4 regions of the Bacillus sp. PK6-16 genome follow, and region 3 is predicted to be linked to each of the others. Evidence: predicted binding sites of a transcription regulator. Region 3 holds the regulator's gene; each other region holds the start of a gene.
The links. The regulator Rex, encoded in region 3, represses fermentation and respiration genes when NADH is low (regulators of the CRP and FNR family bind a similar motif). The targets are predictions, from matches to a motif close to TTGTGAAATATTTCACAA.
Positions count from the first base shown of each region.

Region 1: the regulator Rex is predicted to act here: its motif matches at 1,953-1,970, upstream of pflB (formate C-acetyltransferase).
Region 2: the regulator Rex is predicted to act here: its motif matches at 1,269-1,286, upstream of hcp (hydroxylamine reductase).
Region 4: the regulator Rex is predicted to act here: its motif matches at 1,693-1,710, upstream of M1D66_RS02365 (L-lactate dehydrogenase).

Region 1 covers NZ_CP096511.1:4,814,558-4,818,081, forward strand. Annotated here, with positions in the region: gene pflB (formate C-acetyltransferase) at 1-1,842, opposite strand, end outside; gene M1D66_RS24755 (hypothetical protein) at 1,995-2,216, opposite strand; gene M1D66_RS24760 (glycosyltransferase family 2 protein) at 2,185-3,524, opposite strand, start outside.
Region 2 covers NZ_CP096511.1:1,984,103-1,987,626, forward strand. Annotated here, with positions in the region: gene bla2 (BcII family subclass B1 metallo-beta-lactamase) at 1-648, shown strand, start outside; gene hcp (hydroxylamine reductase) at 1,350-2,636, shown strand; gene M1D66_RS10225 (condensation domain-containing protein) at 3,502-3,524, shown strand, end outside.
Region 3 covers NZ_CP096511.1:5,044,129-5,047,652, forward strand. Annotated here, with positions in the region: gene groES (co-chaperone GroES) at 1-222, opposite strand, end outside; gene M1D66_RS25780 (CPBP family intramembrane glutamic endopeptidase) at 613-1,362, shown strand; gene M1D66_RS25785 (YdiK family protein) at 1,359-1,550, shown strand; gene M1D66_RS25790 (redox-sensing transcriptional repressor Rex) at 1,580-2,209, opposite strand; gene M1D66_RS25795 (ABC-F family ATP-binding cassette domain-containing protein) at 2,397-3,524, shown strand, end outside.
Region 4 covers NZ_CP096511.1:491,119-494,642, reverse strand. Annotated here, with positions in the region: gene M1D66_RS02370 (PTS sugar transporter subunit IIC) at 1-628, opposite strand, end outside; gene M1D66_RS02365 (L-lactate dehydrogenase) at 651-1,601, opposite strand; gene M1D66_RS02360 (spore coat protein) at 1,847-2,095, opposite strand; gene M1D66_RS02355 (hypothetical protein) at 2,109-2,294, opposite strand; gene M1D66_RS02350 (CPBP family intramembrane glutamic endopeptidase) at 2,438-3,151, opposite strand.

The sequences.
Region 1 (3,524 bases), 230 kb from region 3:
AGTATTACCAGTTTTCTTACCGTATACAACATTAGATGTGATTGTTAAGATTGACATTGTATGAACAGAATTTCTGTATGTTTTATGTTTACGAAGTTTATTCATAAATGTTTTTACAAGATTTACAGCAATCTCATCTACACGATCATCATTGTTACCGTATTTAGGGAAATCTCCTTCAATCTCGAAGTCAACTGCAATACCATTTTCATCACGAATTGGTTTTACTTTTGCGTATTTAATTGCACTTAATGAATCTGCTACTACAGATAGACCAGCGATACCTGTTGCCATTGTACGAAGAACGTTTGTATCATGAAGTGCCATTTCAATACGTTCATAGCTATATTTATCATGCATGTAATGGATAACATTTAATGTGTTTAAATATAGACCCGCTAACCATTCCATTGTCATATCAAACTTATGCATAACTTCTTCATAATTTAATACTTCAGAAGTAATTGGTGCGTACTCAGGACCAACTTGTGCTTTTGACTTTTCATCTTTACCACCGTTAATCGCATATAATAATGCTTTCGCTAAGTTTGCACGAGCTCCGAAGAACTGCATTTGTTTACCGATTCTCATTGCAGATACGCAACATGCAATACCGTAATCATCGCCGTATTCAGGACGCATAATGTCATCATTTTCATATTGAATTGCTGATGTTTTAATAGACATTTTCGCACAGTAGTTTTTAAAGTTCTCTGGTAATTGTTTAGACCAAAGAACAGTTAAGTTTGGTTCTGGAGCTGGTCCTAAATTATCTAATGTATGCAAGAAACGGAATGAGTTCTTTGTTACTAATGGACGACCATCTAATGCCATACCACCGATAGATTCAGTTACCCAAGTTGGGTCACCAGAGAATAATTCATTATAATCAGGTGTTCTTGCGAATTTCACAAGACGTAATTTCATAATGAAGTGATCTACAATTTCTTGTACTTCTTCTTCTGTTAAAGTACCATTTGCTAAATCTCTTTCAATGTAAATATCTAAGAATGTAGAAGTACGTCCAAGACTCATTGCAGCCCCGTTTTGTTCTTTAATCGCTGCAAGGTATGCGAAGTATAACCATTGGAATGCTTCTTGTGCATTTGTTGCTGGCTTAGAAATATCGAAGCCATGAGAAGCAGCCATTTCTTTTAACTCTTGAAGTGCACGCATTTGCTCAGATAACTCTTCGCGTAAACGCATCGTATCTTCGCTCATTACACCACCAGTTAAATTCAAATCAGCTTTTTTCGCTTCAATTAAATGATCAATACCATATAACGCTACTCGGCGATAGTCACCGATAATACGTCCACGTCCGTATGCATCTGGAAGACCAGTAATAACACCTGATTTACGTGCATTTCTCATTTCTGGTGTGTATGCATCAAATACACCTTGGTTATGAGTTTTTCTCCACTCTCTAAAAATACGACTAAGTTCTTTATCCATTTCGTATCCATAAGATTCACAAGCTTGTTCTGCCATACGAATACCACCATATGGTTGTAAAGAACGTTTAAATGGTTTATCAGTTTGGAAACCGACTACTTTTTCAATATCTTTATTTAAGTATCCTGGGTCATGTGATGTAATAGAAGAAACAATTTTTGTATCCATATCAAGAACGCCACCGTTTTCACGTTCTTTCGTTGTTAAATCCATTACTTGATCCCAAAGTTGTTTCGTTGCTTCAGTTGCTTCTGCTAAGAAAGATTCGTCCCCTTCAAAAACGTTTACATTATTTAAAATGAAATCGCGAACATCAATCTCTGCTTTCCATTTTTCACCTTTAAAGTTTTCCCATGCGTTTTTAACATTTTCTAATACTTGAGTCATCCTAATCTCCTCCATTTTTGATTAGTACAGGACTAAGATTTTTTATATAACAGCTTACACACTTAGAATACTACTTTTTTACGAAAGTGAACGAAATAGTTGTGACATGTTTGTGAAATGTTGAGCAAACTACTATATATATAGTGTTAACTTCATTTAAAAGTCTTTAAAATTAACCCTTTCCTTAATTGTATTTTTTTGGTATCCTTATATACGAGTCCTATTTTGTAATATAAGAACAATACCCATTGTAGAGCTGTAATACTCTTATCTCCTAATCTGTTATAGTTTTTATAACAGAACAAAAAAGTGTACACATGTTGTACACTTTTTTTGTTACTTCTATAAAACATCTCTTTTTCTATTGCCATCATAGAATCCGCCACGATTGTCTGTTAATGCAATTATTTGATCTAGTCCTTCTATATGATCACCTATAATTCGAAGTACAGCTGGTGGATGACCTATTTTAGCAAAATGTTCACTGGGACGAATACGGTTCATCTTATCGACCTCAACACGACTTACACATGCAACTTCAAATCCTGAAAGAATAGCTTTCACTTGGGCTACACACGGCGTCAGTAAAGATCTATACCCAATTTCTTTCAAACACTTACGGCTAAACGCATTCGGTACAGCGATAAGAGAGCCTACGCCTAGATCTTTTCTATCACAAGCTAAATTTAATGCATATTTAAATGCAGTTACAAGATGAAGCGGTACTCTTAAATCTAAATAATGATTTAGATCATTTAATGCAACATCTGTTCCATCTGCAATAGCTTTCGCAAAAGGATACAGCTCACTCGCTGGAATAACAAAATCGCCATCTATAAATAACACAATTTCTCCTTTTGCAAAATACGTTCCAAGTGAGCGCCCCACATCATTTCCGAGTGCTTCTTTATATACAATTGTCGTTGCCCCTTTGTCTTTTGCAATTTTTTTCGTTTTATCTGACGAACCATTTACGACAACGATAATTTCGAAGGGTTCAATTTTGCGAAGCTCTTCTATAACGTTTCCAATTGTTTTCTCTTCATCTTGTACGGGAATAACAACCGATAGTTGCTTTCCTTTATACAAATCAGATGTAACACCCCACCCTTGATAAAACTCTTCAAAACTTAAAGTATGATAGACACTATCCCTTTTCCTATTTCCATCATAATATCCTCCGCGCTCATCACTGCTTAATATCCGTTCTGCTACTGCTTCTATATGATCACCTATCATTCTTTTTTCAGATTGGGAAAGATTTGGCCCATATGCAGCATGCTGGAATGGACGAAATTTATTCGGCGTAATAACGTCAATGGCACAATGACGACTAATTCTCCATTTACTTTGAACTAGGTGCAAATGAGCCACAATAGGATTAACAAAACATTCATATCCGATGCTTTGAACGACTTCTTTCGTCAGCGCATGAGGTACATCTAATAAAGAATTCATTTTTAATTCTTCACGCTCTAACATTGCATTTAATATTTGGCGCCATACTGTAATAGAAGTGGTTTTTTGCCTTTTTAAAAATAATGCATCCAAATTATTTAAAACTACATCTGCCTGATCGTATAAAATCGGATTAAGGAATAATTTTAATTTTGAAGTTGGAATAGCAAAATCACCATCTATAAATAGTAATACATCACCTATCGCATGTTTTGCGCCGACTG
Region 2 (3,524 bases), 2.2 Mb from region 3:
ACGGGAACCATTTCAATATCTCAGTTAAACAAGAATGTATGGGTTCATACGGAGTTAGGTTATTTTAATGGAGAAGCAGTTCCTTCGAACGGTCTAGTTCTTAATACTGCTAAAGGACTAGTGCTTGTTGATTCTTCTTGGGATGACAAATTAACGAAGGAACTAATAGAAATGGTAGAAAAGAAATTTCAGAAGCGCGTAACGGATGTCATTATTACACATGCGCACGCCGATCGAATTGGCGGAATAAAAACGTTGAAAGAAAGAGGAATTAAAGCGCATAGTACAGCATTAACCGCAGAACTAGCAAAGAAAAGTGGATATGAAGAGCCACTTGGAGATTTACAAACAGTTACGAATTTGAAGTTTGGCAATACAAAAGTAGAAACGTTCTATCCAGGGAAAGGACATACAGAAGATAATATTGTTGTTTGGTTGCCGCAATATAAAATTTTAGCTGGAGGCTGTTTAGTAAAATCTGCGGAAGCTAAAAATTTAGGAAATGTTGCGGATGCGTACGTAAATGAATGGTCCACATCGATTGAGAATATGCTGAAGCGATATGGAAATATAAATTCGGTAGTACCTGGTCACGGGGAAGTAGGAGACAAGGGATTACTTTTACATACATTGGATTTATTAAAATAAGAAATTGTAGAAATACAAAAGAAAGGAGAAATAATTTTCTCCTCTCTTTCTTCTAACTATATTTAAATGCTGAATCTGTCGATTACGTCAGCATATATTACTGAGATTTTAATTCCAAGTATACAAATACTAGTACTGTCATAATTGCAATAACAACGTAAGTAGCATCAAGCATTATAAGTGTTTTTAAAGTTTCAGTCATCGTAATTCACCCCTGTTATAAAAATATAACATGATCTTTTTATTGATTAGATAAGAGATCATAAAGATAAAATGTATATGAAATTTCTTAAGTAGCTTCTATATAAATATATCATATAAATAATGTAAGTAATGTTAAGATAATGTAAATGTATTGTAAATAAAGAGGTTTACAATGAAGGCTTTAATAAAAAAATGATAGTTCCTTAAAATAAAAAATACGCTATTTTCATATGAGATGAATTGCAATTATTTGTATAAGGGATTCAAAAAAATTTTTTCGTTGTATATATTTCTCCAAATTAATTATTTAGCTATTTAAAAGTATCGAAAGATGTGTGCACACTAATGTATATTTTTTGGATGTCAATAAAAGTATTATGTCAACAATATGAACTGTCACAAATCTTTATATATTATTGTGATTGATATCACATCACTTTTTTTCAATGGGTATTATGCTTAAGGTGTAATGAATGATTGGGAGAGGGTGGGATGATATGTTTTGTTATCAATGTGAACAAACGCCAACAGGCGGATGTAAAGTAATGGGTGTTTGTGGCAAGAATGAAACGATTGCGAGTTTACAAGATACGATTGTGTTTGGGCTAAAAGGAATTGCAGCTTATCGCACACATGCTGCTCAGCTAGGGTATACGGATGCATTTGTAGATGCTACAACACAAGAAGCTTTATATATGACATTAACAAATTCTAACTTTAACGAACAAGAGCATATTGATATGGCTATGAAAGTTGGGAAATCAGCTTTACGGGTGATGGAGTTATTGGATGAGGCACATACGAATCATTTTGGTGTGCCAGAGCCTGTACAAATTACACAAAATCGTGTAGAAGGTAAAGCAATTGTAGTTACGGGCCATAATTTATTTGCATTAGAAGAACTATTAAAGCAAACAGAAGGAAAAGACATTAATATTTATACGCATTCTGAAATGCTACCAGCACACGGATACCCGCAGCTGAAAAAATATAAACATTTAAAAGGAAACATCGGTAAGGCATGGTATGATCAAAGACGCCTTTTTGAAAAATTTACTGGTGCCATATTAGCTACAACGAACTGTGTTATGCCAATTAAAGGCTCGTACTCTGATCGATTCTTTTCATATGAAATTGCAGGTTTAGAAGGTGTACAAAAAATTGAAAATGATGATTTTACACCATTGATTCAAAAAGCGCTAGAACTTCCAGAAGTACATATGGAGTCGGATGAACAGTTAGTGACAGGGTTTCATCATAATACAGTATTATCATTAGCTCCAGAAATTATTGATGCAGTAAAAGAGGGGAAGATAAAGCGTTTTTTTGTTATCGCCGGTTGTGATGCACCGGGAAAAGGCGGAGAATATTATCGTGAATTAGCAACGTCACTTCCGCCAGAAACGGTTATTTTAACAACTTCTTGCGGGAAATTCCGCTTTAATGATGTGGATTACGGTGTTGTACCTGGTACGGAAATTCCGCGTTACATTGATTTAGGACAGTGCAATAATTCAATTTCTACAGTGAAAATAGCGGCTGCTTTAGCTGATGCTTTTCAATGTGAAGTGAATGAATTGCCAGTAAGTATTGTACTATCATGGTTTGAACAAAAAGCGGTTGCCATTTTACTCGGGCTATTTAGTCTTGGGATTCAAGATATTCGCATCGGTCCAAAGGCTCCTGAATTTATTTCACCTGGCGTGCTTGATGTATTACAAGAAACATTTGGTTTAAAACTAATTACAAATGCAGCAGAAGACATGGCTATGATGTTATCGTAACGGAAAAGATGTTTTCACTTAATTGTGGTTTTATAAATCATTTGTATGTGTGTGAGTAAACGCACATACAAATGATTATTAATAAAGAAAATCGCTATATCTATAAATTTTATAGAGCTTTTAAAGTGTAACACCACATGCCCATCACCTTAAGATTTTAAGTATCCCCAAAACGAAATTTCTACATGAATATCTATAATTTTACCTCTTTTTCATTTGATTTGAAAATAAGCTTTCTATTTTAAAAAACCAACGATACCACCTCAAATTATAGGAATAAAATCCATTCATTTATTAGGAAAATGGATTGAAAATAATAAGGTAGACTAAAAAGTAAAATATTATTTATGATAATCATTCTTTTATAAAATTTAAATTGGAAATAGCCCTACTCATTTTGATTGCGCATTTTCAAAATGGAGGGGCTTTTTTTACTGTAAAATCAATAACTGCATCTTATTTTTGTTGAAAAAATTCTCATTCTTATTTTGAAAGTGATATGGGTACATTTACATGCACATCAATCTTTTATTATGAAGTGGCCCTTGAATATATTGTTTTTTATTGACAGACATAAAAATGATTTATTTGCTGTATTGATAATTTGTAGACGTTATAATAAAATGTTTATGTATATGTAAACTTAATTTATTTTTGTTTGGTTTTATTGTGAGGTTAGGCAGTGTTAATAACAATAAAATAATGAATATATCACCTGCAAAAAGAATGAAAACAATACGGAGAAGATGATTTTGTTAAAAATTCGAAAAATAAGCGTTATTAGCTCTTGAAGAAAAATGACTAGAAAAATTACAAGCATATGGAAAATAGGGTTATACAAAAAGTCCTAAAGGGGGACGGAATTATGGAGAAAAGAAAGTATTCAGT
Region 3 (3,524 bases):
CACTTCAGTACCTGCATATTTTGAGAAGATGATAAGATCACCTGCTGCTACCTCTAAAGCAACACGCTCACCATTTTCAAGCACTCGACCAGTACCTACTGCAACAACTTTACCCTCTTGTGGTTTTTCTTTTGCGGTATCTGGTAATACGATACCACTTGCTGTTTTTTCTTCTGCTTGAACAAGCTCAATTACAACGCGATCACCTAATGGCTTTAGCATGAACAATAACCTCCTCATTTTGTTATGTAAATTTTATTTATTAGCACTCAAGTCATCCGAGTGCTAACACACTTATAATAATAAATAATCTCAATTTCTTTTGCAAGTAAAAAAATCATAATTTTTTCGCAAATTACTATATAAACTTTCTATATAGAATACTGCCTTTACTATATGAATCGTTGTTTCCCCTACTCGTATGTTACAATATGAAAGACACCCTAAGTTGTTTTCGCTAAACGCACAACTTTTTCCTGTCTCTTACTTCAATTTCAAATATGTATTAAAAAAAAATCATAATTCGGATGAAAGTTTATATCGTAGATAACATATTTACATGTTATCCTACCTCATCTCATACACTAGAGTTAGAAAGGATGGTTAAACCATTTGAAGAAACAATACTGGTGGATTATCGTTACATACATTTTAATGCAGTTATCTGGCGTTGTTGGATTACCACTTCTCCTAAAAACAGGACTCTATGATAATAGAGGATTTACCATTGAAGAAAAAGGACAAATCATAACGGGACACTGGGCAATCATTAGCTTCTTTATTGCATTATGTATCGTGCTTTGGTTACTTAGAACAGATATTCGTGACAGGCATTTAGATCCAATGCGCTCTTCTGTTCCAGCTACTATTGGATGGATTTTTATCGGGTTCTTCTTAGCAATCATCTCACAATCCATTGCAGGTATGATTGAAATGTATGTATTTGGGGTTCCACGTGAATCTGAGAATACAGACAGACTGATGGACATCGCAAGAACGATACCTTGGTTCCTTATTGTTGTATCTATAATTGGACCTATCTTAGAAGAAATCGTATTTAGAAAAATTCTATTCGGCACGCTTTATAAGAAGTTTAACTTCTTTATCGCAGCTATCATTAGTTCGCTTGTATTCGCAGCAATTCATTTTGATTTTACTCACTTATTGGTATACACTGCTATGGGGCTCGTATTCGCCTTCTTATATGTGAAGACGAAACGTATTATCGTTCCGATTGCAGCTCATGTTGCGATGAATACATTAGTCGCTATTGGGCAAATTTTTATGAGCAATGAACAAATTCAAGAAATGATTAAAGAAGCTGAAAAAATGCAAGGCTTTATCGGAGGATTTTTTGTATGAGAAACTCACCATTGTTCATGGCTGCACTATACTTCCTTCTTGGATGTATCTTTACACGCTTCGCCATTACGAACGTGACAGATACAATCTGGAATATGTGGACAATACTATTTGCAGTTATGGCAACAATTGATTTTAATTTGGCACTTCGCCTTATATTAGTTAAATTCACAAAGAAGAAACAATAATAAAACGCAGAGGTCGCTTCCTCTGCGTTTTATTGTGGATAGTTTTTCAAAAAGTAAACTAATGTTTGTAACTCTACAGCTAAGTCAATATGATGAATTCTAATATTCTCTGATACGTTTAATCGCGCTGGTGTGAAATTCAAAATACCGTGCACGCTTGTTTCAGCTAATCTATCTGCTACAGCTTGCGCTACTGTAGCCGGTACTGTTAATATTGCCACTTGTATATCATTTGATAATCTCTCTTCTAATTCATCTAAATGATATACAGGAATGCCCCCGATTTCTGTTCCAACTTTCTCTTCACTAACATCAAATGCCATTTCAATTTTTGTATTATTGTTTTTCGTGAAATTATAATGTAAGAAAGCGGTCCCTAAATTACCTACTCCAATAAGTGCTACACGTGTTATATCATCTTGATCAAGTGTTTCGCGGAAAAATGATAATAAATAATTTACGTTATATCCATATCCCTTTTTCCCTAACGCTCCAAAATACGAAAAATCTCTTCGTATTGTTGCGGAATCTACTTTTACTGCCTCACTCAATTCGGCCGATGAAACACGCTGCTTACCAGAAAGAGATAAGTTTTGGATAAATCGATAGTATAGAGGCAATCTTTTAGCAGTGGCTTGTGGAATCTTTTGCTGATCCATATGACCTCTCCTCTCTTCCTATCTTTATTCATATACTTTAATCAAATACAGAAGTTTAGCACTCATTAAATTCCTTGTATAATAAAGAGAAGAAGTATTCTCTCTTTATTTTAAACTATACACTATTTTTAGTATGATTGAGAAATATAAACATGGCAAAGTTAAGAAATTATTTGAGGTGAAAACATTGATTTTATTACAAGTAAACGCGCTTTCGAAATTATACGGTGCAGAAACGATTCTTGCAAACATAAAATTGGAAGTACAAACAAAAGATCGTATCGCATTAGTTGGAAGGAATGGAGCAGGAAAATCTACATTATTAAAAATTATCGCTGGTGAATTATCTCATGATGGTGGCGAAATTATAAAACCGAAAGATGTCTCAATCGGATATTTAGCTCAAAATACTGGACTAGAAACGTCTTTAACAATTTGGGATGAAATGCTAACCGTCTTTACCCATTTACAGCAAATGGAGACAAAACTCCGAAGGCTTGAGCAAGAAATGGGAAAAGAAGAAAACTTTTCAAACGAAGCTACATATGAAAGATTGTTAGCTGATTATGACCAATTACAACTCAATTATAAAGATCAAGGTGGATATCAATATGAAGCGGATATTCGCTCCATTTTAAGCGGCCTTGGCTTCCCAGTTGAAACGCACCAGACGACGATCTCTACTTTAAGCGGCGGGCAAAAAACAAGATTAGCTCTCGGGAAATTATTATTAACAAAACCAGACTTACTTATTTTGGACGAGCCTACAAACCATTTAGACATCGAAACATTAACATGGCTTGAGCAATATTTGCAAGGTTATCCTGGCGCAATATTAATCGTCTCACATGACCGTTATTTCTTAGACAAACTCGTTACACAAGTATATGAAATTTCGAATAAAGAAAGCAGACGATTTGTTGGTAACTACAGTAAATATTTAGACTTAAAATCAGCATTATATGAGCAAGAAATGAAACGTTACGAAAAACAACAAGATGAAATCGCAAAACTTGAGGACTTCGTTCAAAAGAATATAGCTCGCGCTTCTACAACGAAACGTGCTCAAAGTCGCCGTAAACAACTAGACAGAATGGAATTATTAACGAGACCATTAGGGGATTCTAAGTCAGCATCATTCCACTTCGATATTGAAAAACAAAGTGGAAATGATGTTTTACAAGTAAATGATGCAACCATCGGCTATGATGAAAACCCTATAATTGAACATGTAACTATGCGCTTAACTCGCGGAGATAGTGTTGCTTTAGTTGGTCCAAACGGAATTGGGAAATCCACATTGTTAAAATCCATT
Region 4 (3,524 bases), 750 kb from region 3:
CAACGCATCCGGCAAGAGCAGCACCACCTGCAACACCGTCTAAGCTAAGTGCAATTGCTAACGCAGCTGATGAAGCTGGAGAGATAAGTAATAGTCCCCAAACTACTGCAATGACGATAGAAGCGATGAATGGGCTACCAGCTGAGCTATCTTTAATAAACGCTCCAACTGCATTTAAAACAGGAGTAATATTATGAGATAACCAAATGCCTACTAAACCAGAACCTAATATGGCCGCAAATGGAACGAGCATCATATCTAACGCAGTTTTTCCACTTAAACGTTTACCAATATATACAGCTAAAGTTGCTGTTAATAATGCACCGATTGGCTCACCTGTTTTAATAATTAGACCAGCTTCAGTAATTGAAATGGATCCGGCACCAATCGCTCCGGCTACCATCGCCGAGAAGATTACAAGACCGTTTGCACTGAGCATAAAAGCAATGCCGGCACCAATTGCCGGTGCCATTAGTGATTTTGCAACAACTCCGATTGTAATAAGTAATGGTATATCAACAATTCTTCCTATATTTTCGATCAGTAAACCAATTCCGAGGGATACGAAAATACCTTGTGCGATTCCAGCAGATGCTTTAAATACACGAGACATTATATATTCCTTCATTTGTTTCACCTTCTCCTATAAGTTAGTAACCAATTGTTTTCATATAATCACGTAAAATATCGTTTGATTTTGCGAATCGAGATTCTTCATCCTCTGTTAAATTGAGTTCTACAACTTCTCTTATACCGTCTCTAGTAATAATAGCTGGTACTCCTGTACAAATATCATATTCACCGTACTCACCATCTAAAATGGCTGAAACAGCAATGACACGGTGATCATCATTAAAGATTGAACTCGCAATATATGCTAGAGAATTTCCAATCCCGTAATAAGTAGTTCCTTTACGTTTATAAATTTCCCAGCCAGCTTTTGCAGTCTTCTCAACAATTTCATCTAAATCTATTTCACCAAATCGTTCTTTTTGTTCTTCTAAAATTTGCAGAATTGGCTTTCCACCAACAGTTACATGAGACCAAGCAACCATTTGAGAATCACCATGTTCTCCTAATGAATACCCATGAATACTACGAGGATCTACATGTAGCATTTCAGATAAAATTGTTCTTAAGCGAGAAGAATCTAGTGATGTACCAGTACCGATTACGCGATTTCTAGGTAATCCAGATAATTTCCACACTTCATATGTAATAATATCAACTGGGTTCGATGCAAGTAAGAAAATACCATCAAATCCACTTGCCATTACACCACCAACAACACTTTCCATAATCTTCGCACTCGCTCCTAAAGTATCTAAGCGACTTTGTCCAGGTTTTGGTGCTGGTCCTGCTGTAATAATAACAATGTCCATATCTTTGCAGTCTTCATAGCTTCCTGCATATACTTTTGTTCTTGTATTTGTAAAGTTAATGCAATGTGATAAATCCATTGCTTCCCCAACTGCACGTTCATGATTTATATCAATTAATAATAGCTCTTCGCAAATACCTTGATTCACAATAGAATACGCACAACTTGATCCAACTAATCCAGTACCGATAATTGCAATTTTTCTTGTATGTCTTTTCATAGCAATCTCTCCTAATTGATCATATAATCTATTTCTTTTGTTCTTTACAATCCTAATTATAGAGGTTCTCACGATAGAAACCATGGATACTTTGTGAAATATTGAACAAAGTATTTGTCCTTTTTGTGAATTGTTATATTCCATTTTCGTCATATTTGTTACAACTGGAAAAATATTTATTATGTATTTATTGACATATACAAAAAGAAAACGAGCGAATAAATTCGCTCGTCTTCTTTTTCCTGTTATTCCGCACTTAATTGACTTTTTAATTGCTGTACAATCATTGGATTAGCAGGTGCTGCCGGTTTGTAATAACTCTTTTGCTTTGCATACTCATACATATTACGTTGGCGCGCCTCGTCTTGATTACGAATTTGAATTAACGTTTGATGTAACTGTTCATTATCAGACTGAGCAATATAATTTGCATAGCTTGTTAAACTTGCATTTAATCCTGCTAAATAATCATTTACCATATCTTTTTCATTCATTTTCCGCTTCCTCCTATCCTAGGAAAGTCATTAATTGCTGTTTCGTATTTCGTGCATCTTGCGCATCTTTTTGTAGCATTTGTTTCAGTTGTGGATCTGTACACGTCTGTGCATACTGCTCCAACTTGTTAATAATTGTTGCGTGTCCACCAATTAAATGACGTAAATTTTCTACTTCAAGCTCTGTTAAGTTTTGCATATAACATACCCGCCTTTCTTTGTTCATTCATCATTAGTATTTGGTTCTTTTTGGATTGTATTCATCAACTTTTCCCACATATAAACAAAATAAAAGATGAATAGCTAGGCCATTCATCTTTTATGCTAAATATTCATTCAATTTTATAAAGAAACAATCATACTTATACTCACAAGTAGGTTCCATACAATATGTAAAATGATGCTAGGTAAAATAGATTGTGTTTTCTTATATAACATAGCAAATACAATCCCCATAATCATTGCCGTAACTGGAAAACCACCATGAAGAATCCCAAAGATAAAGGAAGAAATAATGATACCAACTAGAAAACTATATTTCTTTTCAAAAAATCGATACAAAATACCTCTATATAAAATTTCTTCTTTAATTGGTGTAATTATAGCAACACTTAACACATATATAATACTTTGTAGACTATTTTGAAGTCCTAAGCTCCCTAATTGATCTCGTTGCTGCTCTGCACTTTCAAAGCTAAACAACTCTAACATTACATACTGAGTTAATGCAATGATGATAAAACCTATTAATAAATACAAGTAGGTTTTCCCATTTTTTAAAATAGATAAATCCCATATGTTCTTAATAAAATGAAGCACTGGTTTATACGCAAATAAAACAATAGTAACAACAGCTGCATCAAATAGAAGTAAATAATATCCCTCTAAATTAGCACGTAATACCTCTTCTCCAAAAATTCCAAGGGCTAAAGCAAGGAATAATCCCCCTAAGAGTGAGAACCCTAGAATGCTTGCAATCGTTACAACTAGATTTTTATATGTTATGTTATCTACTTCTCTTTCTGCATTATACGCGTCTAATACTGTTTTTCTCATACCATTCCTCCATTTGTTTTCATTACCTTAACAAAAACCCTTTAATACAAATATATAGATAATATAACAAATTTTTCAAAAAGAATAATATGCAATTTTACATATCATGAAAGCTTTGTATTATATAGTTTTTGGAATTAGATTACTATATAATAATTATTAGATGAAATTCCAAAAATTTCTTATCTATCCACCATAACCCTCGCATCATATAAATTTTATTAGTTAAAGGAGCAATGAACATGAAAACACATGACTTCCTTACAGAAATCCAGAAGGGCTCTGAGCCTAGTCCATATCAAGATCCTACCGTATTCAGTTTCGTTTGCTTTTTCTTAGCCATATACACATTTTTCAAACCTGTAAAATAATA